DNA from 2 places in the Streptomyces sp. NPDC050264 genome. Region 1 is predicted to be linked to the other one. Evidence: riboswitches for the same ligand, from Rfam matches in the RefSeq annotation. Region 1 holds a riboswitch; the other holds the start of a gene.
The links. Region 1 has a riboswitch for glycine ahead of gcvT (glycine cleavage system aminomethyltransferase GcvT). Riboswitches for the same ligand answer to the same signal wherever they lie in the genome.
Positions count from the first base shown of each region.

Region 1 (15,953 bases):
CGAGTACGGCGAGCAGGTAGCCGCCGTTGACGGCGTTGATGATCGTCCACCCGGCGGAGAGGTCGATGTCGTAGACACCGGGCTCCCGCCGGATGACGGTCGTGTCGCGGTCGAACTCGCTGTCGCCGATCGTCGCCGCGGTCATCGTCGTCGTACGGTCCTGCATGGACGCTGCTTCTGCCATACCGGCAACGTACAACAAGAAATTACTAAGCGGTAGCTTCGTATTTCGCGAGGATCTTGGTGAACGCCCAGGGCTCCTGGTCGACACCGGAGCACGTGTCGTCGTTCGGGTAGGCGCCGGGACAGGGCCGGTCGCGGTTGACCGACCAGAAGGAGAGACGGGCCAGGTGGTGCTCCTGCGCGTAGGCCAGGATCGTCTCGAAGTCGGCCTGGGTGACGGTCTCCTCGACGTCGGTGATGCCGTTCATGGAGGACAGGCCGCTGTGCCGGTACGCCTCGTCGTCGCTGTAGCCGTACGCCGACTTCACCCGGTCCTTCAGCCCGTCGGTGGCCTGCTCGGTCAGCTCGCCCATGTTCCGGCCCGCGCCGCCGAAGTCGAACGGCATGATCGTCCAGCCGTCCACCTCCAGACCCGCGTCGGCGGCCCGGTCGATCATGCTGCCGTCGGGACCGCTCTGGTCGGACGGGAACGTCACGTAGGTGGTGAGGCCCGCGTTGGCCGCCTTCACCTTCTTCAGGGCGTCGATCGTCTTCGTCTGCGTGGCCGGGTCGCCGTAGGCGTCGCCCTCGATGTCGATGTCGATCGCCTTGAGCCCGTAGGCGTCGATGACCTTCTGGTACGCCCCCGCGAGCGCGTCCGCGTCGGAGCAGGACTGCTCCAGCTTGGCGCCGCTCGCGCCGCCGAACGACGGGACGACATCACCGCCGCCCGCACGCACGGCCTCGACCGTCTTCTGGTCGGCGCCGCCGGTGAGCGGCCGGGAGCCGTCCCACTCCGGGGTGCAGCCGCCGGCGTCGAGGACGAAGGCGAGGGTGAACCAGCGGACGCCGGTGGCCTGTTGGACCTCCGCGGGGTCCGGCGGGTCGCCCCAGCCGTTGTAGAGGTAGGGGGCCACGGCCTGCGGGGCGGCCGCGGGGGCGGGGTCGGCCTGGGCGGTGGTGAAGAGGGCGCCTGCCGCGACGGCGGCGGTCGCGGCGGCCACGGCTATGAGCCGGGTACGAGTTCTCATGGGCCTTCCAAGCGTGGGGGGAGGGAAGGTTGGTCCAGACTTAATTCAGCACGTGAGTTAACTCGTGTGGCCGTTGGGCGTCAAGAGACAAACGGGAAAAGGGAGTTGGAGGCCCGCCCCGCTACGGCGTCTCCTCCGTCACGTCCACCGCGGCCGACCTGCGGTTCCACGCGCGGGGAGCGCGCCAGTGGTAGTGCATGGCGAGCAGCCGCAGAAGGAACGCGGTGAGGACCGCGACGGCGCTGGTGAAGCCGTTCAGGGCGTCGTAGTTGATGCACAGGACCACGATCCCGGCGCCGACCATCGCGGGGACCGCGTAGAGGTCGCGGTCCCAGCGGACCAGCGACGGCACCTCGTTGGCGATGATGTCGCGCAGCACGCCGCCGCCGACCGCCGTGGTGAGGCCGAGCGCGGCGGACGCGGTGAGGCCGAGCCCGTAGTCGTACGCCTTGGTCGTGCCCGTGACGCAGAACAGGCCGAGGCCCGCCGCGTCGAAGACGTTCACCGCGAGCTGGGTCCGCTCGACCTCGGGGTGCAGGAAGAAGACGAAGAACGCGGCGATGATCGGGGTCACGAAGTAGCCGAGATCGGTGAAGGCGGCCGGGGGCACGGCACCGATGACCAGATCGCGGAACACCCCTCCGCCCAGCGCGGTGGCCTCGGCGAGCGCGACGATGCCGAAGACGTCCCAGTTCTTGCGTACGGCCATCAGCGCGCCGGAGATCGCGAACACGAAGATGCCGATGAGGTCGAGCCAATGCTGGACGGAGGGGGTGAACAGTTCCTGGATCACCCGACATTCTTACCTGCCGGGCGGCCGGAACCCGGCTACAGGCTCGGCCTGCCCGTCGTGAACAGCCAGGTGTCGAAGAGACCGTCGAGCCGCTGACCGGAGATCCGCTCGGCGAGGGCGATGAACTCGGACGTCCGCGCGTTGCCGTAGCGGTGCAGCTTCGTCCAGGCGGGCAGCAGCTTGAAGAACGCCTTGTCGCCGATGCGCTCGCGCAGCACCTGGAGCGTCATCGCGCCGCGCTGGTAGACCGCGGAGGCGAACATCGTGTCGCGCTGCGGGTCACCGACCTTCGTCTGCCAGAAGGAGGAGGTGGCCGGGCGGGAGTTGTAGCCCGCGAGGAAGGAGTCGTGGGCCGACTGGGTCCCCTTGTGTTCCGCCCACAGCCACTGGGCGTACGTGGCGAAGCCCTCGTTGAGCCAGATGTTCTTCCACTGCTCGACGGAGACGGAGTCGCCGAACCACTGGTGGGCCAGCTCGTGCACGATCGTCGACTCGTTGCGGACGGCCGAGTAGCTGGGCTTGGACTGGGTCTCCAGGGAGAAGCCGGCCTGCGGCATGTCGTCGACGACCGCGCCCGTCTCCTCGAAGGGGTAGGGGCCGAAGACCCGGGACCAGTAGTCGGTGGCCTCGGCGGTCACGGCGTACACGTCGACGCTGTTGCTGTCGGCGAGGACCGGGTCGATGGCGACGTAGATGGGAGTGCCCGCCGGGGTCCGCCCCTTCTTCACGTCGAACTTCCCGATGCTGGCGGTCGCGAGGTAGGTCGCCATGGGCTTCGACTCGCGCCAGTGGTGGACGGTCTGCCCGCCCTTCGTGTCGTACGTGTCGACCAGCCGGCCGTTGGAGACGCCGGTGAGGCCCTTGGGCGCCTTGATGCGGATGTCGTAGGTCGCCTTGTCCGAGGGGTGGTCGCTGGACGGGAACCAGGTGGAGGCGGCGTTCGGCTCACAGGCGACGAAGACGCCGTCGGTGGTCTTCATCCAGCCGTAGTCGGAGCCGAAGACGATCGGGCCGCTGAGCGCTTCGGGGACGCCGCCGTAGGTGACGGCGACGCGGAAGGTGTGGCCCTCGCGGATCGAGCCGCGCGGGGTGACCGTCATCTCGTCGGCGGTGCGCGTGAAGTCGGCGCGTCTGCCGTCCACCTCGACCCGGGTGACCGTGAGCTTCTGCAGGTCGAGATCGAAGGAGGAGAGGTTCTGGGTGGCGCGCGCGGTGAGGGTCGTACGGCCGTCGAGGCGGTCGGTGTCGGGGTTGTAGGCGACGTCGAGATCGTAATGACGGGCGTCGAAGCCGCCGTTGCCGAGCTGGGGGAAGTACGGGTCGCCGATGCCGTCGGCGCCGGGGGTGGGGGCCGGGGAGGCGGCTATCAGGCAGAAGGAGGCGGCCGCGACGGTGAGCGCGGCCAGGCGTGCCGAACGGGAGAGAGCCATGGGGCGTCCCTTCGAACGTGTTCCGGTGTATCGGACACGGAGACACTGCCGTTCGGGGGCACGACGTGTACATGACCCTTCTGGGTCATGTTGGGCGGCGGCGCCGCGGAGATCCACCGGGGGGCCGCCGCGGCTCGTGCGGCAGGCCCCCCGCAGCGGGCTACTTCTTCTCGGGCTCCTCCGGCGTCTCCGGTGCCACCGACGCGTCCGGTGCCTCCGGTGCCGCCTCCGACGGCGTCTCCTCCGACGGCTCCTCCACGACCGCGGCCGGTGCCGGGACCGTCACCACGTCGATCGCCTCCTTCGCCACCGAGAGCAGCTTGGTGTCCTCGGGGGCCTGGTCCGGGGCGTTCTCCGGGTGGTGGCAGGCGACCTGGTGGCCGGTGCCGAGCTGGAGCAGCGGGGGCTCCTTCGTCGCGCACACCTCCGTCGCCTTCCAGCAGCGCGTGTGGAAACGGCAGCCGGCGGGCGGGTCGATGGGCGAGGGGACGTCGCCGCGCAGCAGGATGCGCTCGCTCTTGATGCCGCGCCGCTTCGGGTCCGGCACCGGCACCGCCGACAGCAGCGCCTTGGTGTACGGGTGCATCGGCGTCGAGTAGAGGTCGTTGCGGTCGGCGAGTTCCACGATCTTGCCGAGGTACATCACCGCGATGCGGTCCGAGACGTGCCGGATGACCGAGAGGTCGTGCGCGATGATCACGTACGTCAGGCCGAGCTCGTCCTGCAGGTCGTCGAGCAGGTTCACGACCTGGGCCTGGATCGACACGTCGAGGGCCGAGACCGGCTCGTCGGCGACCACCAGCTTCGGGCGCAGGGCCAGCGCGCGGGCGATGCCGATGCGCTGGCGCTGGCCGCCGGAGAACTCGTGCGGGTAGCGGTTGTAGTGCTCGGGGTTGAGCCCGACGCGCTCGAGGAGATCCTGTACGGCCTTGCGCACACCGCCCTCGGGCTTGACGCCCTGGATGTTGAATGGCGCCCCGACGATCGTGCCGATGTTGTGGCGCGGGTTCAGCGACGAGTACGGGTCCTGGAAGATCATCTGGACGTCGCGGCGGAGCGGCCGCATGCCAGTGGTGCCCAGGTGCGTGATGTCGGTGCCCTCGAACTCGACGCGCCCGGCGGTGGGTTCGAGCAGCCGCGTGATCAGCCGGCCCATCGTCGACTTGCCGCAGCCGGACTCACCGACCACACCCAGGGTCTCCCCCGCGCGCACGTCGAAGGTGAGCCCGTCGACGGCCTGCACCGCGGCGACCTGCCGCTTGAGCAGCCCCTTCTTGATCGGGAAGTGCTTGACCAGTCCCTCGACCTTGAGCAGCGGCTCGCCCTTGGCGGGATCCGTTGAGGTGGCCGGCGCGTCGCCCGCCTGCTGAGGGATCGTCATCTCGGGTCCTTTGGCGTCCGTCACAGCTTCGGCGCAATCTCTTCGGTCCAGATCCGCTCCCGCTCCTCGGCCGACATGTGGCAGGCCGAGTAGTGACCGGTGCCGATCTGGTGCAGTTCGGGGCGCTCGCGACGGGTGATGTTGTCCTTGGGGATGTCCGCGTACGGGCAGCGCGGGTTGAAGGCGCAGCCGCTCGGCAGGTTGATCAGGCTGGGCGGGGAGCCCTTGACCGGGGTGAGCCGGTCGGTCTGCTCCCGGTCGATGCGCGGCATCGAGCCCAGCAGGCCCCAGGTGTACGGGTGCTGGGGTGTGGAGAAGACCTTGCCCGCCGGACCGCGCTCGACGCAGCGGCCGCCGTACATGACGAGGAGTTCGTCGGCCATCTCCGCGACGACGCCCAGGTCGTGCGTGATCATGATGACGGCCGAGCCGAACTCCTTCTGCAGGTCCCGGATCAGGTCGAGGATCTGCGCCTGCACCGTCACGTCGAGGGCCGTGGTCGGCTCGTCGGCGATCAGCAGCTCGGGGTTGTTCACCAGCGCCATCGCGATCATCGCGCGCTGGCGCATACCGCCGGAGAACTCGTGCGGGTAGGCGTCGACACGCTTGTCCGGCTGGGGGATGCCGACCCGGTCGAGCATCTCGATGGCCCGCTTGCGCGCCGTCTTCTTGTCCACGTTGTGGTGGACCCGGTACGCCTCCACGATCTGCTTGCCGATCGTGTAGTACGGGTGCAGCGCGGAGAGCGGGTCCTGGAAGATCATCGCCATGTCGCGGCCGCGCAGCTTGCGCACCTTGTCGGGGTCCGCGGTCAGCAGCTCGGTGCCGTCCAGCCAGATCTCGCCGCTGATCTGCGCCTTGCGCCGGCCGTACTGGCCCGCGGTGTGCAGGCCGAGGATGCCCAGCGACGTGACGGACTTGCCCGATCCGGACTCGCCGACGATGCCGAGGGTGCGGCCCTTCTCCAGCTTGAAGGAGAGCCCGTCGACGGACTTGACCAGACCGTCGTCGGTCGGGAAGTGCACCTTGAGGTCGCGGACCTCGAGGAAGGCCTTGGGAGCGGCCGGGGCGGCGACGGGTTCTCCGACCGCCGCACCGGTCTTGTGCAGTTCGGTCATCCCAGCCTCACTCGCGGGTCGATGACGGCGTACAGAAGGTCCACGACGAGGTTGGCGACGGCGATCGCGAGAGCCGCGAACAGCGTCACGCCGAGGATCACGGGCAGGTCCTTGTTGCTGATGGCCTGGACCGCCGCGAGGCCGAGACCCGGCAGGTTGAACGTGGACTCGGTGAGCACGGCGCCGCCGAGCAGCACACCGAGGTCGAGGCCGAAGACGGTGAGGATCGGGGTCATCGCGGAACGCAGGGCGTGCCGGGTGATGACCGCGGACTCGCCGAGTCCCTTGGCGCGCGCGGTGCGGATGTAGTCCTCGCCCAGGATCTCCAGCATCGTGGCTCTGGTGAGGCGGGCGTACATCGCGGCGTTGAGGAAGGCGAGCACGATCCACGGCAGGATCAGTGTCTCGAACCAGGTGCCGATGGAATCCTCGGTGGAGAGGCTGTCGGCGATGTGCACCCAGCCGAGGCTGTGCACGAAGACGCCCATCGCGACCATGCCCGTGAAGAAGACCGGCAGCGAGACACCGCCGAGGGCGATGGTCATGGCGGAACGGTCCCAGATGGTGCCGCGCTTGAGCGCGGACAGCACACCGGTGGCGACACCGGCGATCAGCCACAGGACGCAGGCACCGGCGGCGAGCGCCAGGGTGACCGGCAGCGCGTCCTTGAGGGTGTTCCAGACGGGCTCCTCGGTACGGAAGGAGTACCCGAAGCACGGGGCGCCGCAGTGGGTCACGTCATTGCCGTTGACGTAGTCGCGGCCCAGCGGGATGCCCTTGACGAAGTCCCAGAACTGAACGAGCACGGGGTCGTTCAGGCCGAGCTTCACCCGGATACCGGCGAGCTGCTCGGCTCCGGTTGCCTTGCCGGCGAAGAGGACGGCTACGTCCTGACCCGCCCATTTGGGCAGCATGAAGAAGATGGTGAACGTCGCGAGCAGCACGACGAGCACCATGATGACAACGGCGAACAGGCGCCGGATGAGATAAGCAAGCACTGTGCGCGGCCCGGCATCGGCCGGGAACTCCTTGTGGGAGTTCCCGGTCGGCGCCCGGGGCCATCACCTGCCCTTCGGACTGGCGGGTTTCGGCGGCGGAGGTCCAGATCCGGGCAACGGATCGACTCCGTTGCCCGGAAAGGGTGTTACTTGACGACGCCGAGGGAGGCGTAGTCGTAGCGACCGTTGTACGCGTCGGACATGTAGACGTTGGTCAGACGCGGGCCACGCCAGGTGATGTTCTTCTCGTAGATGAAGGGCATCCAGTCGGCCTGGTCGAGGATCCGGTGGTCGAGCTCCTCGTAGATCTTCCCGGCCTTCTCGGCGTCGGTCTCGGCGATCGCCTTGTCGAAGAGACCGTCGATCTTCTTGTCCTTGATCTGGGACTCGTTGTAGTTACCGGTGTCCGACAGGAACCGGCTGTCCCACAGCGGCTGGCCGAAGCCCTGGCCGGACGGGAAGTCCGGGCCCCAGCCGCTCATCGTCATGCCGTAGCCGCGCTCCTTGACGACCTTCGGCGAACCGGTGATCGCGGAGGTCTCGGCGCCGTCGAGGGAGTCGACCTCGAGCTTGATGCCGACCTTGGAGAGCTGCTCCTGGAGCGCCTCGGCGGTGTCGACCTCACCCGGCTGGTTGTTACGGGCGGTGATCTTCGTGGAGAAGCCGGCCGGCTTGCCGCACTCCTTCAGCTCGGCCTTGGCCTTGGTCACGTCCGGCTTGCCCTTGCGGGCGAGGACGCCGTACGGGTCGTAGTCGCTGTGGCCCTTGATGGAGACCGGCAGGGTCGAGTTGGCGATCTCGCCACCGGCCAGCTGGCCACCGCGGGTCTGCTGCAGACCGGCGAAGTCCGTCGCGTAGAACACGGCCTTGCGGCAGTGGACGTTGTCGAACGGCTTGGCGGTGTGGACCAGGGCGACGTAGCGGACGAACGAGGTCCGCATGTTGTCGACGCTGTCCTTGTGGTCCTGCACGGCGGTGACGCGACCCGACTGCGTCATGCCGGTGCCGTTCAGGTCGACGTCGTAGTCGCCTTCCATGAGGCGCTTGTCGTTCTCCTCCAGGTTGGCGGAGATCGTCACGTCGATCTTGTCGGGAAGCGCGGCGCGGATCGGGTCCGAGGCCTTCTTCCACTTGTCGTTGCGGACCAGCACGATCTTCTTGTTGGCCTTGTACGACTGGAACTTGTACGGGCCGGAGGAGAACGGGTGCTGGGTGTACTTGGTCGCCGTGTCCTTCTCCTGCTTCACCGGCGAGCCGGACGGCATGGCGAGGAACTGCTCGAAGTCACCGTTGGCCTTGGGCAGCTTGAAGACGATGGTCTTCGCGTCCGGCGTCTGGATCGACTTCAGGCCGAGCTTGTCCTTGGACTTGTCCTTGTAGGGGCCCTTGTACTCGCCCTTGGGGTCCAGGTTCTGCTTCAGGTACTGCGGACCACCGGTGATGGTGTCCGTCGCCCAGATGCGCTCGATGCCGTACTTGATGTCCTGCGAGGTGATCGGCGAACCGTCTTCCCACGTGACGCCGTCACGCAGGGTGTACGTGTAGGTCTTGCCGCCGTCGGTGACCTTCGCGGTGGAGGAGGCGAGGTCGCCGACCAGCTCGGTGGAGGCGGCGCCCGCCTTCGGCGCGAACGTCACCAGCTGACGCGTGTAGAACCGCATGAAGTCCCACGACATGCCGTAGTAGGCGCGCTGCGGGTCGGCGGAGTCCAGGTCCTGCTTGCCGACCATCTTCAGCGTGCCTCCCTTCTTCGTGGAGGCGTTGGCGATCTTGTTGTACGCCGCGTCGTAACCGGCGCCCTTCGACGAGTCCTTGGAGTCGCCGTCACCGCCGCCGCACGCCGTGGTCGACACGAGCGCCGCGACGACGAGGGCCGCGCCAGCGGCGAGCCGTCGCTTCGGGGAACTTGTGGGCATTTTCTCGTAACCTCCGAGATCGCGGTCCCGGGCAGAGCTGCCGGAGAACCATGGAGTAGAGCCACCTGACAGTGCGGCAGGGGCAGTTCGGTACAGACCTGTCGGGCCTGTGGCTTTACCGGGACCCCTTGGGGTCGAGCGCGTCGCGCAGCCCGTCGCCGAAGAGGTTGAACGCGAGGACGGTGATGAAGATCGTGACGCCCGGGAAGATCATGAACATCGGGTCGTGCTCGTACGTCTCGAGCGCGTCGCGGAGCATGCCGCCCCAGGACGCCGTGGGCGGCCGGACACCGGCGCCGAGGAAGCTGAGCGCGGCCTCCGTGAGGATGTTCGTCGGGATCATCAGCGTCATGTAGACGACGATCGGCGCGGCCAGGTTCGGCAGCAGCTCCCGGAAGAGGATGTGCCGCGAGCCGCCGCCCAACGACCGGGCCGCTTCCACGTATTCGCGCTCACGCAGCGAGAGCGTCTGCCCTCGGACGATGCGGCCGACGTACGGCCAGCCGAAGAAGCCGATGACCATCACGAGGACGGCGATGCGCACCCCGCTGCCGGTCAGGCCCAGCAGGTCGTCCGGGAGCACCGAGACCAGGGAGATGATGAAGAGCAGCTGCGGGAAGGAGAGCAGCACGTCCATGACGCGGCTGATCAGCGCGTCGACCCAGCCGCCGAAGTAGCCGGCGATGATGCCGAACAGCGTGCCGAGCGCCACCGCGAGGATCGCCGCGAGGAAGGCCACGAGCAGCGAGATGCGGGCGCCGTAGACGATGCGGCTGAACACGTCGCGGCCCTTGTTCGGCTCGACGCCGAACAGGAAGTCGCCGCTGACACCGCCCAGGGAGCCGGTGGGCAGGTTCGTCAGGGGGTCCAGCTTGTCCTGGTGGAACTGGTTCGGCGGGTGGCCGAGAAGGCTCACGATGAGCGGCGCGAAGACCGCCACCAGGATCAGGAAGACGACAACGATGCCACCGGCGAGGGCGACCTTGTCCCGCTTGAGGCGGTTCCAGGCGATCTGCTTCAGCGACCGGCCCTCGACCTTGCGGCCGGGCGCGCTCGCGGCGGCGTCGACCGCGGCGGTCGGATCCGCTTCCGCAGTCGTGTCGTGCAATGGTGCCGTCATCGTGGCAAGGACCCCTCTCAACCGGCGGTGACCGGCCCACACTTGCCGCTGTAGCGGCGTGATTCAGTCCGTCGTACAAAGAGGCGAAGCCCCTTGCTGCCGGAGTCTTCAACCTGTGTGCGATCTGTTGCCAGACTTGACGGGGAAAGGATGCCTAAACGTGATGCTGTCAGGGGTGTTCCGTTATCCGGACGGCTGTGAACGGGGTGCGGACGTTGGGCAGTTGGGTCGTTAGTGGCGCCAGCTCGGACATTGGGCCCACAACTGCCCATAGACCGTGGTCAGTACGAAGCGCCGTACGGCGGCGGATATCCGTACCCGCCACCGGCCGGGGCCGCCGGCGCGGCATGCGCCTCACGGTCGTAGAACGGCCGGGCGTTCGCCCGCAGCCACATCGCCACCGGGTCGTACGCGTCGGACATGGCCACCGTGGAGACCGGCAGGCCCTCCGGGACCGCCGCGACGGACTGCTGCATCATCGCGCGCACCGCGTCCACCGACGCGGGCGCCGTGTCGTACACGTCGAGGCCGATCGCCAGGTACGGCACGCCGATCGCGGGCTGCACCCAGGCGCGGCGCAGCGAGCGGATCGCGGTGGTGCGGTGCGCGTTCTGCGCGAGCAGCGCGTAGAACTGCGGGAGTTCGATGGTCGGCTCGGCCAGCCGCATCGGCCCGGCGGGCTGCCGGTCGAGCCCGCCCGCGATGCGGCGCAGGTCGAGCCAGGGCACGCCCACTCCGCCGCCGGGGGCGTGCGGGTTGAGCCACAGGCCGTAGTGGTCGGGGTAGAGGGTGCGGGCCGCGTCGACCCCGCCGACCACCTCGTAGGCGCGGGACCAGCCGGACGCGGAGAGTTCCTGAGCGGACGTCACGCAGGGTGCGTAGGAGAAACCGTCGACGTCCATGTTCCCGTACTGGGCGTCGGGCGAGCCGGCCTGGCCGTGCCAGAGCAGCATCCAGACCTGTCCGGCGGCGAGGGCCGCGAGGAGCGCCTCGTATGCGTCGTAGCGCCCGGGGGTCACCTGGCGCAGCATGTGCTCGACCTGTCCGGCCGCGGCCGTGCCCGACGCACTCACCCGTAACCGCCCCTTCGTGAACGTCCGTGTTCCGCCGTGACCGGAGGGCACAGCGCCGCCCGGTCAGGTCATGAAACCAGCTTAAGCGGCGTTCCTGACACCGACTTGACGGACGGCGTCACCGTTCCCGCGCGTAGAACGGACGTACGCGTGCGCGCAGGAAGTCGGCGACCGGGTCCTGCGTGACGTCGAGGAAGACCAGGTTCACCGGCCAGCCGACCGGTGCCCGGCCGAGCGCACGGCCCAGCGCGTCCAGCGGCAGATCGCGTGCGGCGCCCTCCCACTGGCTCAGTTCCACGCCGACGAACAGGGAGGGAGTCGCGTCCTCGACGACGGCGAGGCAGCGGCGGGCGCTCAGTACGGTGCCGGTCGCCTCGAACTCCTCGCGCACCGCCGCCAGGAAGTCCACCGGGTCGTGCTGCCAGTCCGGCTCGGAGAGCACGACGCGGCCGCCGGTGGCCGGGCCGTCCAGCGGGGTGCGGCCGCTGCGGGCCAGCTCGGCGACGGCGGCCGGGGGCAGCGGGATGCCGACCGCGCCGTCCGGGTTCACGGCGAGCCCGACCTGGGCGGGCAGTCCGCGCGCGAACTCGACGGCCGGGGCCACCGTGCAGTCCATGCGGCCGCCGGTGACCTGCATGAATTGCTGCTCGGAGCTGAAGACGGGCACGTACACCTGGCCCTCGATCTCCAGCGTCGGCAGGTCGAGGTCGCGGCTCGCGGTGCCGCCGCCCTGTGGCAGGGGTATCCAGACCGGGCTGCGGCCGAGGACCTCGACGATGCGGGCGCCCGCCCCTTCGACACCGAGTGCCGCGGCGAGGACCTCCTCCAGCTCGTTCGCCGGCCAGCCCCGCGTGGGGTGGGGGTGGGGGTGTGCGTCCTCGTGATGCGCCGGGTGCTCCATAGCCGCCGACGATAACGCGAACGTCCGGACGGGCGGGCTACTCCCCGGGCCCGGACGGCTGTTCCCTGAACGTGATCCCGCCGAGCGCGTCGGTCGCCGCCCGGTCCAGCAGCACCGCCGACTCGATCCCCGACGGCAGATCGCCCCGCTCCGTCGACGTCACCAGGGCGCCCACCGCCCGACGATGCCGCGCGAACGCGTACCGCGACACCCCTCGGCCGCGCTCCAGCTGCCCTTCGAGCGCCGTGTCCGGCGGCACGTCGAGGAGCAGCAGGTGGACGGAGGCGCCGCGCCGCCGGGCCGCGCGGGTCACCCAGCGGCGCACCCAGGCCTGGGTGCCGCAGTCGTGCACGACGACGCTGGCGCCCGAGCGCATCGCCCGCCGCAGGCCCACGTAGTGCGCGATGCGGACCAGCGGGCGGTAGAGCGCGTACGGCACCCGGCGGGGCAGCCGGGCGGCCCAGCGCTCCCGGGTGTCCTGCGAGTCGATGCGCACGACCGTGACGGCCCGCCGCATCAGGGTCGACTTGCCGCTGCCCGGCAGTCCGGAGAGCACGACGAAGTCGCCCGCCGCGAAGCCGATCCGGTGCGGTGTACGGCCATCGCGCCCTCGCAGGTCCCGCACCGAACGCTGCCGCGGGGCACGCACCCCCGGCACTCCCGGCACCACCGCCGACCCGGCCGAAGCCGTCGTCCCGTACGCGCCCACGACTGCCTTGTGCACCGTGATCGTCCTCCCCGTTCCGGTCACGCCACTCTTCTCACCAAGTGTAAAGAGAAGGTAATGCCCTACAAGAGGTTTCCCCGTTCCGCGGGCGTGCAATGATGTGCGCGCCACACGCACACAACCGCATACCGGCCGTTCGAATCCGCGCGGGAGAGTTCCGGACACGTACGTGTACCCGGACGCCGAAGGAGCAAGTTCCTCCCTTGAATCTCTCAGGCCCCGTACCGCGCGGGCGAGGCACATCTGAAAAGCGGGCCGCCCGGCCAGTCCGGCGGTCCCACCCAAGGTGCAAGTCATGACCACCAGTACGCGTGGTCGGGGCGAACCTCTCAGGTTCCGATGACAGATGGGGAGGAACCTCCGCCACGGGGGACCCCTCGCCATCGCCGTCACGCCCGGGAGCAGCACCATGACCCGTACCACCGCACTCGACGCCCTGCACCGCTCGCTGGGCGCCACGATGACCGACTTCGCCGGCTGGGACATGCCGCTGCGGTACGCCAGTGAGCGCGACGAGCACAACGCCGTGCGTACGAAGGCCGGCCTCTTCGACCTGTCGCACATGGGTGAGATCACGGTGTCGGGACCGGACGCGGCGGCGTTCCTGAACTTCTCGCTCGTGGGCAACATCGCCACGGTCGGTGTCGGCCGCGCCCGCTACACCATGATCTGCCGCGCGGACGGCGGCATCCTCGACGACCTGATCGTCTACCGCCTCGGTGAGACCGAGGCCCCCGAATATCTGGTGGTCGCGAACGCGGGCAACGCGCAGACCGTCCTGGACGCCCTGACCGAGCGCGTCGCCGGGTTCGACGCCGAGGTCCGCGACGACCGGGACGCGTACGCGCTGATCGCCGTGCAGGGCCCGCACTCCCCCGCCATCGTGAAGTCCGTCACGGACGCCGACCTGGACGGGCTGAAGTACTACGCCGGTCTGCCCGGCACCGTCGCCGGTGTCGAGGCGCTCATCGCGCGTACCGGCTACACCGGCGAGGACGGCTTCGAGCTGTTCGTCGCCCCCGCCGACGCGGAGAAGCTGTGGCAGGCGCTGACCGAGGCGGGCGCCGAGTACGGCCTCACCCCGTGCGGCCTGTCCTGCCGCGACACGCTGCGCCTGGAGGCGGGCATGCCGCTGTACGGGCACGAGCTGACCACGGAGCTGACGCCGTTCGACGCGGGGCTCGGCCGGGTCGTGAAGTTCGAGAAGGACGGCGACTTCGTGGGCCGCGAGGCCCTGACGGCCGCCGCCGGTCGCGCCGAGACCGCCCCGCCCCGCAAGCTCGTCGGCCTGGTCGCCGAGGGCCGCCGCGTCCCGCGCGCGGGCATGCCGGTCGTCCACGAGGGCCAGGTGGTCGGCGAGGTCACCTCCGGCGCCCCCTCCCCGACCCTGGGCAAGCCGATCGCCATCGCGTACGTGGACGCCGCGCTCGCCGCGCCCGGCACGGCAGGCGTGGGCGTGGACATCCGCGGTACGCATGAGCCGTACGAGGTCGTGGCGCTGCCGTTCTACAAGCGCCAGAAGTAACCCGCGCCACCCCGTAGCGCTCACCCCACTGTCACCAGCACCGTCCCGCGTACAGGAGAATTCGCCTCATGAGCAACCCCCAGCAGCTGCGTTACAGCAAGGAGCACGAGTGGCTGTCGGCCGTGGAGGACGGCGTCGCCACGGTCGGTATCACGGAGCACGCGGCCAACGCGCTCGGTGACATCGTGTTCGTCCAGCTCCCCGAGGTCGGCGACACCATCACCGCGGGCGAGACCTGCGGCGAACTGGAGTCCACCAAGTCGGTCTCCGACCTGTACTCCCCGGTCTCGGGCGAGGTCACCGAGGCCAACCAGGACGTCGTCGACGACCCGTCCCTGGTGAACTCGGCCCCCTTCGAGGGCGGCTGGCTGTTCAAGGTCCGGATCTCCGAGGAGCCCAAGGACCTGCTCACCGCCGACGAGTACACCGAGTTCTCCGGGAGCTGACCGAAGATGTCTGAAAAGTCCGCACTGAACGCGTCCCTGCACGAGCTCGACCCGGACGTGGCCAAGGCCGTCGACGCCGAGCTGCACCGCCAGCAGTCGACCCTCGAAATGATCGCGTCGGAGAACTTCGCGCCGGTCGCCGTCATGGAGGCCCAGGGCTCGGTCCTCACCAACAAGTACGCCGAGGGCTACCCCGGCCGCCGCTACTACGGCGGCTGCGAGCACGTCGACGTCACCGAGCAGATCGCGATCGACCGGGTCAAGGAGCTGTTCGGCGCCGAGTACGCCAACGTGCAGCCGCACTCCGGCGCCTCCGCGAACCAGGCCGCCCTCTTCGCGCTCGCCAAGCCCGGCGACACGATCCTCGGCCTGGACCTGGCGCACGGCGGCCACCTCACGCACGGCATGCGCCTGAACTTCTCCGGCAAGCAGTTCAACGTGGTCGCGTACCACGTCGACGACAACGGCCTGGTCGACATGGCCGAGCTGGAGCGGCTCGCCAAGGAGCACCGCCCGAAGGTGATCATCGCCGGCTGGTCGGCGTACCCGCGCCAGCTGGACTTCGCCGAGTTCCGTCGCATCGCCGACGAGGTCGAGGCGTACCTGTGGGTCGACATGGCGCACTTCGCGGGCCTCGTGGCCGCGGGCCTGCACCCGAACCCGGTCGAGCACGCGGACGTCGTCACCTCCACGACGCACAAGACGCTCGGCGGTCCCCGCGGCGGCATCATCCTCGCCAAGAAGGACTTCGCGAAGAAGCTGAACTCGTCCGTCTTCCCGGGCTTCCAGGGCGGCCCCCTGGAGCACGTGATCGCGGCGAAGGCGGTCTCCTTCAAGCTCGCGGCCTCGGACGACTTCAAGGAGCGCCAGCAGCGCACGATCGAGGGCGCCCGCATCCTCGCCGAGCGTCTGACCTCCGAGGACGCCCGCGCCCACGGCGTGAACGTGCTCTCCGGCGGTACGGACGTGCACCTGGTCCTGGTCGACCTGCGCGACTCCGAGCTCGACGGCCAGCAGGCCGAGGACCGCCTCCACGAGGTCGGCATCACGGTCAACCGCAACGCCGTCCCGAACGACCCGCGCCCGCCGATGGTCACCTCCGGCCTGCGCATCGGCACGCCCGCCCTCGCCACCCGCGGCTTCACCGCCGAGGACTTCACCGAGGTCGCCGACGTGATCGCCGAGGCCCTCAAGCCGTCCTACGACGCGGACGCCCTCAAGGCCCGGGTGACCGCTCTGGCCGAGAAGCACCCCCTGTACCCCGGCCTGTAGGGAATTGGACGCAGTTACGTACCCTTGCGTACGTACACACTTCCGGGGCACCGCGCACAC
Region 1 covers NZ_JBFAKV010000033.1:41,357-57,309, reverse strand. The annotation lists gene AB0J02_RS38770 (thioesterase family protein) at 1-184, opposite strand, end outside; gene AB0J02_RS38765 (chitinase) at 210-1,193, opposite strand; gene AB0J02_RS38760 (trimeric intracellular cation channel family protein) at 1,315-1,986, opposite strand; gene AB0J02_RS38755 (M1 family metallopeptidase) at 2,022-3,416, opposite strand; gene AB0J02_RS38750 (dipeptide ABC transporter ATP-binding protein) at 3,577-4,797, opposite strand; gene AB0J02_RS38745 (ABC transporter ATP-binding protein) at 4,818-5,915, opposite strand; gene AB0J02_RS38740 (ABC transporter permease) at 5,912-6,913, opposite strand; gene AB0J02_RS38735 (ABC transporter substrate-binding protein) at 7,060-8,829, opposite strand; gene AB0J02_RS38730 (ABC transporter permease) at 8,945-9,949, opposite strand; gene AB0J02_RS38725 (enhanced serine sensitivity protein SseB C-terminal domain-containing protein) at 10,231-11,022, opposite strand; gene AB0J02_RS38720 (enhanced serine sensitivity protein SseB) at 11,141-11,923, opposite strand; gene AB0J02_RS38715 (AAA family ATPase) at 11,961-12,593, opposite strand; glycine riboswitch at 12,788-12,887, shown strand; gene gcvT (glycine cleavage system aminomethyltransferase GcvT) at 13,060-14,175, shown strand; gene gcvH (glycine cleavage system protein GcvH) at 14,244-14,621, shown strand; gene glyA (serine hydroxymethyltransferase) at 14,628-15,893, shown strand.

Region 2 (15,953 bases), on a different contig from region 1:
GGCGCCCAGCTGTCCACCGGTGTCGTCGTCGTGCTCGGCATCCGCATCTTCTCCAACGCGGCCGCCATCCGGCGGCACATCTTCCGGGCGTGAGGCCGATGAACGCCGAGAACGCCGAGAACGCCGAGAACGCTGAGAACGGCGAGCGTGCTGCGAACGCCGAGAACGCCGGGAAGCGGGAACGGGGCGAGCACGCGCACGCGCACACACACGCGCACCGGCTGCGCAAGGAGTTGCCGGCCGAGGTCGCGCCCACGGAGGGAGCGCCGGAACCGGAGCAGGTCGGTGAGACGCCGCTGACCGGGCGTCAGCGACTCGTGAAGGGGCTGTGGCCGCCGCGCGTGTCGCGCGCTCAACTCACCGTCGCCGTGCTGCTGTTCGTCCTGGGCCTCGGACTCGCCATCCAGGTGCGGTCCAACAGCGACGACAACAGCGCCCTGCGGGGTGCGCGGCAGGAAGATCTTGTTCGCATCCTCGATGAACTCGATGACCGGACTCAGCGTCTTGAGGATGAGAAACAGGGTCTGGAGGACCAGCGCACCGAGTTGGAGAACAGCTCGGACCAGGCCGAGGAGGCCCGCAAGCAGACGGTCGAGAAGGAACGCCAACTCGGCATTCTGGCGGGCACCGTGGCCGCGCAGGGCCCTGGGATCACCATGACCGTCACCGACGCGAAGGGGGCCGTCGAGGCGGACATGCTGCTCGACGCGATCCAGGAGTTGCGGGCGGCGGGCGCGGAGGCGATCCAGGTGAACGACGTTCGCGTCGTGGCCAACACGTACCTGACGGACGCGAGTGGCGGGAAAGGGGTCAGCGTGGACGGGCACAAGGTCGGCCAGCCGTACATTTTCAAGGTCATCGGCAAGCCGCAGGACCTCGAACCGGCGCTCAACATCCCCGGAGGCGTGGTGCAGACGCTGGAGAAGGAGCAGGCCACAGTGGCTGTGAGTCGCTCGCAGAGGATCGTCGTGGACGCCTTGCGGACGGCGAAGCAGCCTGATTACGCTCGGTCGTCCTCGTAGTGGGGCGCGGGTACATGGGGGATGTCGTGCAAGGGCATGAGGTTGCGGGGGGTCGGCGCACCGGAGACGGGGTGCGTGGTGGAAACTGTTTGGCGGATACGGACGTTGTGAGGATGTCCGTGTCAGTGATGTACGCGGATGTAGGCAGTCAGGGTTCGTCCTGCCCCACGGGCGGGTCTGTTTCGGTCAAGGGGAATCGCCCGTGAAGTTGTTTGCGAAGTTGTTCGGCAAGAGTGCGCGTGACGACGCCCGTCATCGCGCGCCGCGCCACGGAGACGAGCCGGAGACGCAGGTGGGCGAGCGCCCGCTGTTCCGGGACCAGGTCGGCGGTGACAATTCGGGCGGACAGGGCGCGTCGTCTGTTGACCGTGCCGGTTCCGGCCGCATAGGTTTCGGGGAACCGTCAACCTCAAGTACGGGTGGAGGGTTTGACTCCGACCCGTACGCGTCCCATGCCCCCGCGGGGCAGCCGCGGCAGGAGGATCCGTCCATGTCGGCCCTGGTGTGTACGAGGTGCGGGAACCGGAACGGCGAGAACAGCCGGTTCTGCTCGAACTGCGGTGCCCCGCTGCGCGGCGGGATCACGCCCGAGGGGCCGTCGGAGACGACGTCCACGATCTCCATCTCGGGCCTCGAGTCGTACGACCCGGAGGCCACCGGCCAGACGCAGCTGCCGGCCCTGTCGCCCGAGGCGCAGGCCGCGGTCGACGCGCTGCCGCTGGGCTCGGCGCTCCTGGTGGTGCGCCGCGGTCCGAACTCGGGCAGCCGCTTCCTCCTGGACGGCGACCTCACCACGGCGGGGCGCCACCCGCAGAGCGACATCTTCCTGGACGACGTGACCGTGTCGCGGCGCCATGTGGAATTCCGTCGCCAGCAGGACGGCTCGTTCACCGTGTCCGACGTGGGCAGCCTCAACGGTACGTATGTGAACCGTGAGCGCATCGACTCCGTGACGCTGAACAACGGCGACGAGGTGCAGATCGGCAAGTACCGGCTGGTCTTCTACGCGAGCCAGCGAGGTATCTGACCCATCAGCGAACCTTCAGGAAGGTCCATGCTTCACACACCGAGGGGCGGTGCCGGAACGGGCACCGCCACCGTGGACGGTCGGCTGATGAGCATCGGCACCGTGCTGAACGCGCTGCGCGACGAGTTTCCCGAGGTCACCATCTCCAAGATCAGGTTCTTGGAGACCGAGGGGCTCATCGAGCCGCAGCGGACGCCCTCGGGCTACCGCAAGTTCAGCCCGGACGATGTCGAGCGACTCGCCCACGTCCTGCGGATGCAGCGGGACCACTACCTTCCCCTGAAGGTCATCAAGGAGCAGCTCGACGCCCTGGAGCCGGGTGAGGCGTTGCCCGTACCCGCTCCCGGGCGGCCCGGCGACGTCACGGACGGCGCCGAGGGAGCTCCCACCGCCGCTCGCGTCGGCCGGGAAGAGCTCCTCGCCGCCGTGGGCATCGAGGAGGAGGAGCTCGACGAGTGGGAGTCGTACGGGCTCATCGTCCCGTTGCCCGAGGGCGGTTACGACGCCTCGGCCGTATCGGTCGCCGAGCTGGTGGGAGAGCTGGGCCGGTTCGGCATCGAACCTCGGCATCTGCGGCTCATGCGGGCGGCCGCGGACCGCGAGGCGGGCCTGGTGGACTCGGTCGTCGCGCCGCTCAAGGTCCACCGTAATCCGCAGACCAGGGCCCTCGCGCAGGCGCGGGCCAAGGAGCTGGCGGGGCTGACCGTGCGACTGCACGCGGCCCTTGTCCAGACCGCGCTCGGGGTCCGTCTGCCCTGATCGCAGGGGCAGGTGAGCACCGTGGGCCCGGCCCTCGGCGCATGCCCGACTACCCAAACCGGCCGGGCACGTCCTAGGGTTGCTGTGTGAACGAGCTCGACGTCGTAGGTGTCCGGGTCGAAATGCCCTCCAACCAACCGATCGTGCTCCTGCGTGAAGTGGGAGGCGACCGTTACCTCCCCATCTGGATCGGACCGGGGGAGGCGACGGCGATCGCCTTCGCCCAGCAGGGCATGGCCCCCGCGCGTCCGCTGACGCACGACCTGTTCAAGGACGTGCTGGAAGCGGTCGGACAGGAGCTCACCGAAGTACGCATCACGGATCTGCGGGAAGGTGTCTTCTACGCGGAGCTGGTGTTCGCGAGCGGCGTCGAGGTCAGCGCCCGCCCGTCCGACGCCATAGCGCTGGCGCTTCGTACCGGGACGCCGATCTTCGGCAGTGACGGGGTCCTGGACGATGCCGGGATCGCGATCCCGGACGAGCAGGAGGACGAAGTGGAGAAGTTCCGCGAGTTCCTCGACCAGATCTCGCCCGAGGATTTCGGTACCAACAGCCAGTGATCGGCAGGAAACGACCATGAGGCGGTCGCCCAGCGGCGGCCGCCTCGGCGCATTCGGCTAGCCTTTCCCCGCGGTGGGATACGGGAAACCACTCCTAGGGTGATTATCACTCGGCGTGGCGAGTGTGGCGTTCGTTGACGCACCCCTTGTGACTGCCTACCGTCGTGTAGGCAGGTCAAAGAGGAGGTCGGCGTGAGAAGCAGCGGCGACGGTACGGCGACGGGCGGTCCGTACTCGTTTCACGGCAGCGCGGCCGATCTCACTCCGCAGCGCCCGCAGGCGGTCTCTGCGGTGGCGGGGGAGAGCGGCCAAGCGGCGTCCGAGGAAGTCGGATACCGGGGTCCGACCGCGTGCGCGGCGGCCGGCATCACCTATCGACAGCTCGACTACTGGGCCAGAACCGGTCTCGTCGAGCCCAGTGTGCGGTCCGCGTACGGGTCGGGGACGCAGCGCCTGTACAGCTTCCGGGACGTCGTCGTCCTCAAGGTCGTCAAGCGTTTACTGGACACGGGTGTCTCGCTGCAGAACATCCGCACCGCCGTGCAGCACCTGCGCGAGCGCAGCCTTGCGGACCTGGAGCGCATGACGCTCATGAGCGATGGCGCGACCGTCTACGAGTGCACGTCACCGGCCGAGGTGCACGATCTGCTCCAGGGCGGCCAGGGGATCTTCGGGATCGCGGTGGGCGTGGTCCTGCGGGACGTGGAGAGCGCCCTGTCGCAGCTGCACGGGGAGCGGGTGGACACCGGTGAGACCCTCGTCGGCCACAACCCCTCGGACGAACTCGCGAGGCGGCGCAACCGCGCTGTATGACGCCCGTTCGGCCGCGTTGTCAGTGGCGTAGGGCAGCATCGGTGGGGTGAGATCCGCGCCGACGATTCTGCATCTCGACATGGACGCCTTCTACGCCTCGGCGGAGCAGGCGGCGAAGCCGAGCCTGCGCGGGAAAGCGGTCGTCGTGGGCGGGCTCGGGCCCCGCGGTGTCGTGGCGACGGCGTCGTACGAGGCCCGGAAGTTCGGGGTGCACTCGGCGATGCCGATGGGGCAGGCGCGGCGGCTCGCTCCCCATGCCGCGTACCTGGTGCCGCGGTTCCGGTTGTACCGGGAGGTCAGCGAGCAGGTGATGGGGCTGCTGCGGGAGCTTTCGCCGCTGGTGGAGCCGTTGAGCCTGGACGAGGCGTTCGTTGATCTGGAGACCGTTGAGGCGGCCTGGGACGAGGCTTCCGCGGAGGCCGTCGGAGTGCGGCTGCGGGCCGACATCCGGCGGGTGACCGGGCTGACCGGGTCGGTCGGCCTCGCCGCCTCCAAGATGCTGGCGAAGATCGCGTCGGAGGAGGCGAAGCCGGACGGGCTTGTGCTGATACGGCCGGGGACCGAGCGGGCGCTGCTCGGCCCGAAGTCCGTGCGGATCCTGCCGGGGGTCGGGCCCGCGACCGGGGACCACCTGCGGCGGGCCGGGATCCTCACCGTCGCGGAGATCGCCGAGGCGGGTGAGGACGAGCTGGTGCGGCTGCTGGGGAAGTCGCACGGCGGGCATCTGTACGCCATGGCGCTGGCGCACGACAACCGGCCCGTGGTCGCCGAGCGGGATTCCAAGTCCGTGTCGGTCGAGGACACGTACGACGTGGACATCCATGACCGGGTGCGGGTCCGTGCGGAGGTGCGGCGGCTCGCAGACCGGTGTGTGGAGCGGTTGCGCGCCGCCGACCGGTCGGGGCGGACCGTGGTCCTGAAGGTGCGGCGGTACGACTTCTCCACCCTGACGCGGTCCGAGACGCTGCGGGGGCCGACCGACGATCCGGGGGTGGTCAGGGAGGCCGCCGCGCGGCTGCTGGAGTCCGTGGACACGACGGGCGGGGTGCGGTTGCTCGGGGTCGGGGTGAGCGGCCTGGCGGACTTCACGCAGGAGGACCTGTTCGCGCAGGCGGCTGCCGCCGAGGAGGACCGGGGCGCGCTGGACGCCGTCGAGGAGGGGGAGCCGGTCGAGGCCGTCGCCGAGGTGGTGGCCGAGCCGGTCGAGCGGCGGTGGATGGCCGGGCATGATGTGCGGCATGCGGAGTTCGGGCCGGGGTGGGTGCAGGGCAGTGGGCTCGGGCGGGTGACGGTGCGGTTCGAGACGCCGTACGCGACGGGTCCGGGGCGGGTCCGGACATTCCTGGTCGACGACCCCCTGCTGGAGCCTGCGGAGCCGCTGCCGCTGGTGGATCCGGGGGGTTAGGGGCAGGGCCGCCGGCTGTCCTGTCGCCGCGATGCGGACTAGGGCGTTTCTGACGGCTCTTGGAACCGTCAGATGCCTGTCACTGGCGTGCTCGGAGGGGCAGTCGGCTCATCACGAGGTGACTCGCGTTGCGCCGACGATCAGTCCTACACCCGACCAAGAGCCATCAGAAACGGCCTAGGGCCAATGCCGTTGCCTTAGCCGCGATCTTGGTGCGTGCACCCCCGAGCGCAGGCGCGGCGCGCATCCTGGTGACATTCTCAAGAACCGCAGGAGTCCACCGTGTCACGGCGGTTCATGAGCCTGGGGCGACGAAGGGCAAGATCGCCCGTAACGCAACGGCATTGGGACTAGGGCCTGTCTTCGAACTCACCTCTGCCCGGGGGCGTTCGGCACGCACTCTCGCCGCACTGGGCGCAAAGCCGAGTACGCCCCGTACGAGGCCCTGCCCCCGGCCCGCCGAGAGCGCACGCACCGAACGCCGCCGGGCCGCCCTCCGGGAGACGAGGGGAGTTTGAAGACAGGGGCCCTAGGCCGGGTCGTCCTCCGTGCCCGCGATGCGGCCGAACATGATGTCCGGGGAATGGGGGGCCGTGATGTCGAGGCCGTAGTGGTGGTAGAGCTGGAGTTCCTGCTCGGGGGAGAGGTGGCGGCCCACGCCGAAGTCCGGGGAGTCCTTGATCAGGGCGCGCTCGAAGGGGACGCGGAGGGTGCCGTCGATCAGTTCGCTGGGTTCCAGCGGGACGAAGGCGTCGCGGCTGAAGAGGCCCGTGCGTATCGCCGCCCACTCGGGGACGCCCGTGGCGTCGTCGAGGTAGACCTCGTCGATCGTGCCGAGCTTGGTTCCGTTGCGGTCGAACGCCTTGCGGCCGATCAGGTTGCGCGGATCGACGTCGGTCAGCACGGGCCCTCCAGATGATCGCAACTCGTCTGTAAGGACTACGAAAGGGCACATTGGGGACGGCGGCCACTCGAAAGGAGGGTCAAGGGGCCGCTGGTAGGCTGACAGACGGCTGCTGACCCCGTGCGGGAGAGTCTCCGAGCAGTTGTCGGAGGCGCCGAAGGAGCAAATCCTCCCCGGAATCTCTCAGGCCCCTGTACCGCACGGACGAGGTCACTCTGGAAAGCAGGGCGGGTGCACGTATTCCGCCCTCACCGACGGTGAAAGCCGGTGTGTTCCGTGATCGTGCGGGGCGGGCCGGTGAAGCTCTCAGGTTGAGATGACAGAGGGGGAGGCCGTCCGGGCACGCACGCCGTGGTGCCCCTCGCAGGTCGCGATGACCAGGAGGCCTCCGCAATGACAGCCAACCGAACTCCGCTCTCCGCTCTGGAGCAGGGAATCCCCTTCGAGCAGCGCCACATCGGTCCGGATGACGCCGCGCAGGCCAAGATGCTCGCGCAGGTCGGCTACGGCTCGCTCGACGAGCTGACGGCGGCCGCGGTGCCGGATGTGATCAAGAGCGCCGAGGCGCTGGAGCTGCCGGCCGCCCGGACCGAGGCCGAGGTGCTCGCGGAGCTTCGCGCCCTCGCGGACCGCAACCAGGTGCTCGGCTCCATGATCGGGCTCGGCTACTACGGGACCTTCACGCCGCCGGTCATCCTGCGCAACGTCATGGAGAACCCGTCCTGGTACACGGCCTACACGCCGTACCAGCCGGAGATCTCGCAGGGCCGCCTCGAGGCGCTGCTCAACTTCCAGACCATGGTCGCCGAGCTGACCGGGCTGCCTACCTCAGGTGCCTCCCTGCTCGACGAGGGCACGGCCGCCGCCGAGGCGATGGCGCTGTCACGGCGCGTCGGCAAGGTCAAGGACGGCGCGTACGTGGTGGACGCTGACGCGCTGCCGCAGACCGTCGCCGTCATCCGGACGCGGGCCGAGCCGACCGGCGTCGAGATCGTCGTCGCCGACCTGAGCGAGGGCATTCCGGCCGAGGTCGCCGAGCGCGGTGTCGTGGGCGTGCTCGTGCAGTACCCGGGGGCCTCCGGTGCCGTGCGCGACATCAAGCCCGTGATCGACCAGGCGCACGAGCTGGGCGCGATCGTCACCGTCGCCGCCGACCTGCTCGCCCTCACGTTGCTGACCTCGCCCGGCGAGCTGGGCGCGGACATCGCCATCGGCACGACGCAGCGGTTCGGTGTGCCGATGGGCTTCGGCGGTCCGCACGCCGGTTACATGGCCGTACGGGAGAAGTTCGCGCGGTCCCTGCCCGGACGGCTCGTGGGTGTCTCCGTCGACGCCGACGGGAACAAGGCGTACCGGCTCGCCCTGCAGACGCGGGAGCAGCACATCCGGCGTGAGAAGGCCACGAGCAACATCTGTACGGCGCAGGTCCTGCTCGCCGTCATGGCCGGGATGTACGCCGTCTACCACGGACCGGACGGTCTGCGGTCCATCGCACAGCGCACCCATCGCTACGCCACACTGCTGGCCGCAGGTCTGACGGCGGGCGGGGTCGAGGTCGTGCACGGGGCGTACTTCGACACCCTTACGGTCCGGGTGCCCGGCGCGGCCGCGGGGATCGTCGGCGCGGCGCGCGAGGGCGGGGTCAACCTGCGGCTCGTCGACGCCGACCACGTGTCGATCGCCTGCGACGAGACCACCACGCGGAGCCGGCTCGGGGTCGTCTGGGACGCGTTCGGTGTCGAGGCGGACATCGAGGCGCTGGACGCCGAGGTGGCGGACGTGCTGCCGCAGACGGTGTTGCGCGGCGACGAGATCCTGACGCACCCGGTCTTCCACCAGCACCGCTCGGAGACCGCGATGCTGCGCTACCTGCGCAGGCTCGCCGACCGTGACTACGCGCTCGACCGCGGCATGATCCCGCTGGGCTCCTGCACGATGAAGCTCAACGCGACGACGGAGATGGAGCCGGTCACCTGGCCCGAGTTCGGGCAGCTGCACCCCTTCGCGCCGGCCGAGCAGGCGCAGGGCTACCTCACGCTCATCCGTGAACTGGAGGAGCGGCTCGCCGAGGTCACCGGCTACGACAACGTGTCGCTGCAGCCGAACGCCGGATCGCAGGGCGAGCTCGCGGGTCTGCTGGCCGTGCGGGGCTACCACCGCGCCAACGGCGACGAGCAGCGGACGGTGTGCCTCATCCCGTCGTCGGCGCACGGCACCAACGCGGCCAGCGCAGTGATGGCCGGGATGAAGGTCGTCGTCGTCAAGACCGCCGACGACGGCGAGATCGACGTCGAGGACCTGCGCGCCAAGATCGAGAGTTACGCCGACCAGCTCTCCGTCCTCATGATCACGTACCCGTCGACGCACGGGGTCTTCGAGGAGCACGTCGCCGACATCTGTGCCGCCGTGCACGACGCCGGTGGTCAGGTGTACGTCGACGGGGCGAACCTCAACGCCCTGGTGGGGCTGGCCAAGCCGGGGCACTTCGGTGGCGACGTCTCGCACCTGAACCTGCACAAGACGTTCTGCATCCCGCACGGCGGCGGCGGTCCGGGCGTCGGCCCGGTGGGGGTGCGCGCCCACCTCGCGCCGCACCTGCCGAACCACCCGCTGCAGCCGGCCGCCGGGCCGAAGACCGGGGTCGGGCCGATCTCGGCGGCGCCGTGGGGCTCCGCCGGCATTCTGCCGATCTCCTGGTCGTACGTGCGGCTCATGGGAGGCGAGGGGCTGAAGCGGGCGACGCAGGTGGCCGTGCTCTCCGCGAACTACATCGCCAAGCGGCTCGAACCGCACTACCCGGTGCTCTACACCGGGCCGGGCGGGCTCGTCGCGCACGAGTGCATCATCGATCTGCGGCCGCTCAGCAAGGCGACCGGGGTCAGCGTCGACGACATCGCCAAGCGCCTCATCGACTACGGCTTCCACGCCCCGACCATGTCGTTCCCGGTCGCCGGGACGCTGATGATCGAGCCGACGGAGAGCGAGGACCTCGGGGAGATCGACCGGTTCTGCGAGGCGATGATCGCCATTCGCGGGGAGGTCGAGCGGGTTGCCTCCGGCGAGTGGCCGGTGGATGACAACCCGCTGCGGAACGCTCCGCACACGGCCGGGATGCTCGGCGGCGACTGGCAGCACGCGTACAGCCGCGAGGAAGGTGTCTTCCCCGCGGGAGTCGCCGCTTCGGACAAGTACTGGCCGCCGGTTCGGCGCATCGACCAGGCTTTCGGTGACCGGAACCTGGTGTGCTCGTGCCCGCCCCTGGACGCCTACGAGGCGTAAGGAGCGGGGAGGGGCAGCGCGGCCGGCCGGGGTGAACGGCTGGTCGCGCGCCCTTTTGGGCCGCTACGCCGCCGTGACCACTGTCAGTGGGCGGTGCGGGGCGATGATGGTGCCGTTGGGGAGCAGCTCACCGGTGTCCTCGAAGAGCAGGACTCCGTTGCACAGGAGGCTCCAGCCCTGCTCCGGGTGGTGAGCCACGGGGAGCGCGGCCTCCCGGTCAGCGGATTCTGCTGTCGGGCACGATGGCTGGTGCTGGCACATGGATGGGTTCTTTCGCTGCGTAGTCAAGTCGATGATGTTGGTGTCCGTGCTGCGGCGTGAAGTCGTGTTCATGGCCGCCCCCCGTTGTCAGTTGGTCGGAACCCAGTGTTGCCCTGTGGGCGTCAATCCGCAGGGATTTCGTTGCAGCGGTCCTCACCGGATGAAGACGCGTCACCCGTGCGGACGGTTCATCCCAACTGCACTGTCCCTTCGGGTGGTTCCGGGTGGCCTGAGTGGGCTAGTCCGGTGGGGCGGGGCCGGGCAGAGCTGTGCCCCGCGACCGGACGGCGGACGGTGCGGGGCACAGGGTCAGGCGAGCAGGGCGGCCCGTGGTGGTGTCAGCCGAAGGGCGAGCACCGGGAGCAGTTCCGCCACGCGGTGCGGGCGGTGGGCCGCGATGCCGGGTGGCGCCGGCGCGAGCGGGATCAGGATGTCGTCGGCGGCAGGGTGCCCGCTGGCGGCGTCGGCGGTGTGGTCGCCGTGCAGCCACAGGGTGAGCATGTACAGCTCCGGGACCGAGAGCAGCCGTGGCTGGTAGGGCTTGGGCAGGGATTCCGCCTGGCGCAGGGCGCGCTCGGTGGAGGAGACGTAGGGGCCTTCGAAGAAGTGCGAGAAGGTCCAGCCGTCCGGGGTGAGCATCGTGTCGGCGGCGGCCACCGCGCGATCCCCGATACGGATGAGGAAGCGCCAGCCCGCGAGGCGGGCGCGCGAAGGTCCGGTGGTTTCCGTGATGCGGTCCAACACGTGGACGGGCAAGGGGAGTTCAGGACTTGCTGGTCCCTGTGCGGCACGCAGGGAAGGGGTACGGGCCTCACGGACGGCGGTGGGCGAACCTAGGGCTGTGAGGACAGTGCGGAGGGCGGGCGCGGGCGCCGGGGGGACATGCAGCGGCATGGTGGGTCGCCTCTCATTCGACAGGCACGTGGTGCGAGGGCGGTGCGGGACGAGCGGACGGCGCTGTCTGCTGCGGGGTCTGCGGGGTGCGCGGGGTGCGCAGCGTTACGCGGGGCAGAGGGGGCGGGGGCCTGGACCTCGGGCGCCAACTCTCTGTCTCGTTCGCGAAGTTTATACGACGTGTGTTCACAAGTTGTTTCCGCTACCAAGGCGGATGGGGTGCACAAGGCGCTATTAAGCCGTCGTCCCCGTGCCGTTTTGTCGGCGCCCATCCGATTTCTCTTGAGCTTTGGCCGCGTGACCTCGGTGTTGCCCGATCGGGCGGTCGGCTGATTCTCGTCGGCGTTTTTCACCAACCGTTCGTAGATTTATCTACGGAACGTGGCATGCCTAAGGAATGTGCCCCCGGGTAACCGCATCGAGCGTACTGTTCCGCGGGTCCGCGCGGGGCCTTATCGATCACATTGCATGGGCATCATCCACCGTGACACGCGGCCGGATCGTCGGGCGGCCCATGCGAGGAGGGAAGCTTCCATGGGGGAGAAGGTCGTTGCCGGCGCGGTCGATCTGGCCGACCGGCGGGACTACCGGCACAAGGTGCGGGACTGTCTCGCGGGGCTCCGGCGACTCCTGGACGAGAAGCGGTTCGACCGGCCCAGGAATCTCATGGGACTGGAGATCGAACTGAATCTCGCCGGGCCCGACGGGACGCCGAGAATGATGAATGCGGAGGTACTCGAGCGAATCGCGAGCCGGGATTTCCAAACGGAACTCGCGATGTTCAATCTGGAAGTGAACATTGCGCCGCACCCGCTCGGCGGCCGCGTTCTCGACCAGCTCGCCGAGGAACTGCGCACCGGGCTCGGCTATGCCCACCGGAAGGCCAATGAGGTCGACGCGGGAATCGTGATGATCGGCATTCTGCCGACGCTGGGCGCGGATGATCTCGTCTCCGCGAACCTGTCGGACGTCGACCGCTACACCTTGCTCAACGATGCGATCGTCGCCGCGCGCGGTGAGGACTTCGTGCTCGACATCGACGGCGTCGAGCGGCTGACCTGCGCGTCCTCCTCGATAGCGCCCGAAGCCGCTTGTACATCCGTGCAGTTGCACCTCCAGGTCACACCGGGCCGGTTCGCCGATGTGTGGAACGCGGCGCAGGCGGTGGCCGCCGTGCAGATCGCGCTGGGGGCCAACTCGCCGTTCCTGTTCGGCCGTGAGCTGTGGCGGGAGTCGCGGCCCCCGCTGTTCCAGCAGTCCACGGACACCCGGCCGCCCGAACTGCAGGCGCAGGGGGTGCGGCCGCGGACCTGGTTCGGGGAGCGGTGGATCGACTCGGCGTACGACCTCTTCGAGGAGAACCTGCGGTACTTCCCGCCGCTGCTGCCGATCCTGGACGAGGAACAGCCGCTGGACGTGCTCGATCGGGGCGGTGTGCCGAACCTCGCCGAACTCGTGCTGCACAACGGCACCGTGTACCGCTGGAACCGGCCCGTCTACGGCATCGCCGACGGCGTCCCGCATCTGCGCGTCGAGAACCGCGTGCTGCCCGCCGGGCCCACGGTCACGGACGTCATCGCCAACGTCGCCTTCTACTACGGCCTCGTACGGACGCTGGCCGACGACCCGCGGCCGGTGTGGTCGCGGCTCTCCTTCGACGCCGCCGCCCGCAACTTCGACGCCGCCTGCCGCCACGGCATCGACGCGCGCCTGGAGTGGCCGCGCCGGGGGCGGTTCGGCGGGACCGAGCAGGTGCAGGCCGTCACCCTCGTACGGGACGAGCTGCTGCCGCTCGCGGCGGCCGGGCTCGACGCGTGGGGGGTCGAACCCGCCGACCGCGACTACTACCTCGGCGTGATCGAGGAGCGGTGCGCGCGACGGACCAACGGCGCGGCGTGGCAGGCCGCGACCTACCACCGGGCGCTGGAGAGCGGCCTCGCGCGCGACGCGGCGCTCGCGGCGACCACGCGCCGGTACGCCGAGCTGATGCACCTGGGCGAGCCCGTGCACACCTGGCCCGTGGGGCTGCCGGAGCCCGCCGTCCCGCTCGGCTGAAGCGCGGCCGAACCGGCTCAGCCGCTCGCGGCGCCCGCCTGGACGATGGCCTTGAGGATCACCTGCTGGATGTCGGCCGGGTCGCTGACCTGGTGGCCCGAGCCGCCGGTCGCCTCAGCGATCTGCTCGATCTCGTCCTTGTCGGTGTCCGGTCCGACGGCGATGGCGATGAGCGGCACCGGGTGCTCGGGGTCGGCGAGGTCCTGGAGCTGGGACACGAGGCTGCTGCGGGAGACCGAACCCGGGTCCTCGTTGACGCCGTCGGTGACCACCACCACGGCGTTGAACTTGCCGCTCTTGTACGACGACGTGGCCTCCTTGTAGGCGGCGAGCGTCGTGTCGTACAGGCCGGTCGCCCCGCCCGGGACCGGCTGGAGGGAGGTGAACGCGGCGGTCAGCCGGGAGCGTTGGGTGCCGGAGCCCTCGCGGTCGCCGAGCCGCTCGGTCGGCACCAGCTTCTTGTAGTCGCGGTTGCCGTCGAGGAGCGTCGAGAACTCCCACAGGCCGATCTCGTCCTCGGAGGTGAACGTCGCCAGGGCCGCCAGCATGGACGCCTTCGTCACCTCCATGCGGGACTCGCCGCGGCCCGGCACCGGGTTCGCCATGGAGGCGGAGGCGTCCACGACCGTGCTGATGCGGGCGCTCTGCACCGTGATCGTCCACATGCCGAGGGTCTCCTCGATCTCCTCCTCGCTCGGCGGCTGTGAGGTGGGCTCCGCGTACGGCTGCGGGGCGCGGGCGCCTGCCTGCTCGGCGACCGCGTCGGGTGAGGCGCCGCCGTCGGTGCGGAAACCGTGCTTCTCCAGGATCGACCGGCCGTCCGGGGCGCCGAGCAGCGTCATGAAGCGGACGGCGGCGCGGCTCTCGTCGGTGGCCAGGGCGTCCGCGTCGACGAGGGAGAACGGGTAGTTCAGCTGGGGCGAGCCGTCCTTCGGATAGAAGAGGTCGAGGGGGTTGCCGGCGCCGGCCCCGGCGTTGTGCGCGAAGGCGGCCTGTTCGGAGAGGATCACCGCCTGGTTGCGGCGCGGGTTGCCCTGCTCGGTGCCGGAGTCGTCGCGGGCCACCGTGTCCATCAACTGCCCGTCGCTGTCGGACGTGCGCTGCGAGAGGACCTTCGCCATGGCGGCGGCCCGGGTGTCGCCGTCGGCGGATCTCTTCGCGGCGCCCGCCAGTTTGCTGAGCGCGAGCAGGCCGGTGGAGCTGCGGGCCGGGTCCGCGGCGCCCAGGCGCAGCTTGTCGTCGTCCATCGCGGCGCCCGTCAACTGCGTCCAGCTGTACGTCTTTTCGGGCCAGCCGAACGCCTTCGCGGCCGACGGCACCATGCCGACGCCGATCGGCGACGCGGCGACGTTCCCGGCGGTCGTGAGCCGGGTCGCCTTGCCGGTCCGCTCGACCCGCTGGACCCACAGGTCCGAGTCCGGCACCCACACCTGGTAGTCCGGCCTGCCCTTCGTGGTCCGTAGCGCGTCGGCGACCTGGGACGACTCGCGGCCGGTGACGGCGACGTCGAGGCAGTCGCCGTCCGACGTGATGTTCTGCTCGCGGGCCCGGTCGGCCGCGGCCCGCAGCGCGGGCGCCACATCCGGTGAGGCGACGACGTCGAGGTGCACCGTGTCGTCGCAGAAGTCGCCGAGGCCGATCAGGTCGCTGCGGACGGCCAGGGCGGTGCCTGCCGCGACGACGAGGACGAGGGCTGTCGCGATGGCCACCGAGCGGCCTCGCGGCCGGGGCCGCGGGGCGCTCGTGGCCGTCCCGTACTCGTCGGGCATGCTGCTGTGACGTCCCATGACGGTGGAGCCTCTCCCTGAGCCGCAAAGGCAGTTGCGATATAAGCGGTGGAGCAAGGGAGGCAGAGGTGTGCCGGACTGCGGCGCTCGCCCCCCGGCCTGTCGCGCGCGATCTTCGTACCTGCATTCGAGACCCTAGTGGGACGACGTGAGGGATGAGACGGGATTACTCAAGTGAAGGCAGGTGTGCAGGTGGAGGCGGGGTCGGTGGCCGGTTCTTTTCCCCATGAGGGGCTCTCGCGACGATTCTTGCGGGACGAGACGCTGCTCGTATTGGGGCTTTCGCTCGGTGCGAGTGGCGTGTCCGCGCTGATCAGCTTTGTCGGATCGGTCACCAAACCGGGTGGTCTGAAGGACCAGGCCGCGACACTCAACGCCTCGGCGGCGCCCGGGCGGCCGTGGCTCGATCTCGCGTGGCAGTTGTTCGGGATCGCGAGCGCCCTCGTACCCGTCGCGCTCGTCGCGCACTTCCTGCTGCGGGAGGGCGGGAGCCTGCGCACGATCGGCTTCGACCGGACGCGGCCGTGGTTCGACGGGGCACGCGGCACCGCGATCGCGGCCGTGATCGGCAGCACGGGCATCGCGTTCTATCTCGCGGCCCGCGGCCTGGGCTTCAACCTCACGGTGGTGCCGGAGGCGCTGCCCGACGTGTGGTGGAAGTACCCGGTACTGATTCTCTCCGCGGTGCAGAACGCCGTACTCGAAGAGGTCATCGTCGTCGGGTATCTGCTGCGCAGGCTCGGGCAGCTGGGGTGGACGCCCGGCACGGCGCTGGTCGCGTCGTCCGTGCTGCGCGGCTCGTACCACCTGTACCAGGGCATCGGCGGGTTCTTCGGGAACCTCGCGATGGGCGTCGTCTTCGCCTACTTGTACCGGCGGTGGGGGCGGGTCGGGCCACTGGTCGTGGCCCATTCCCTGTTGGACATCGGTGCGTTCGTCGGATACGGGCTGCTCGCGGGAAAGGTGGACTGGCTGCCCACCGCCTGAACCCGGGCGCCTGAACCCGAAGGCTACGCGTGGAGCGTGCCCTCGATGACGGTGACCGCGCTGCCGGTGAGCAGGGTGCGCTCGCCGCGCAGCCCTACGCGGACCAGGCCGGAGCGCGCCGAGGCCTGCAGACCGGTGAGGTCGGTGCGGCCGACGCGGTGCGCCCAGAACGGGGCCAGGGCCGTGTGCGCGCTGCCCGT
Region 2 covers NZ_JBFAKV010000008.1:4,839-20,791, forward strand. The annotation lists gene AB0J02_RS15970 (small basic family protein) at 1-93, shown strand, start outside; gene AB0J02_RS15975 (DUF881 domain-containing protein) at 99-1,022, shown strand; gene AB0J02_RS15980 (FHA domain-containing protein) at 1,108-2,049, shown strand; gene AB0J02_RS15985 (MerR family transcriptional regulator) at 2,077-2,808, shown strand; gene AB0J02_RS15990 (bifunctional nuclease family protein) at 2,895-3,368, shown strand; gene AB0J02_RS15995 (MerR family transcriptional regulator) at 3,561-4,181, shown strand; gene AB0J02_RS16000 (DNA polymerase IV) at 4,228-5,586, shown strand; gene AB0J02_RS16005 (PRC-barrel domain-containing protein) at 6,116-6,490, opposite strand; glycine riboswitch at 6,604-6,699, shown strand; gene gcvP (aminomethyl-transferring glycine dehydrogenase) at 6,884-9,769, shown strand; gene AB0J02_RS16015 (DUF5999 family protein) at 9,833-10,030, opposite strand; gene AB0J02_RS16020 (hypothetical protein) at 10,340-10,924, opposite strand; gene AB0J02_RS16025 (glutamate-cysteine ligase family protein) at 11,459-12,979, shown strand; gene AB0J02_RS16030 (substrate-binding domain-containing protein) at 12,997-14,766, opposite strand; gene AB0J02_RS16035 (type II CAAX endopeptidase family protein) at 14,953-15,753, shown strand; gene AB0J02_RS16040 (PhzF family phenazine biosynthesis protein) at 15,777-15,953, opposite strand, start outside.
Region 2: linked by a shared signal. The riboswitch ahead of gcvP (aminomethyl-transferring glycine dehydrogenase) and the one ahead of gcvT (glycine cleavage system aminomethyltransferase GcvT) in region 1 are both predicted to bind glycine.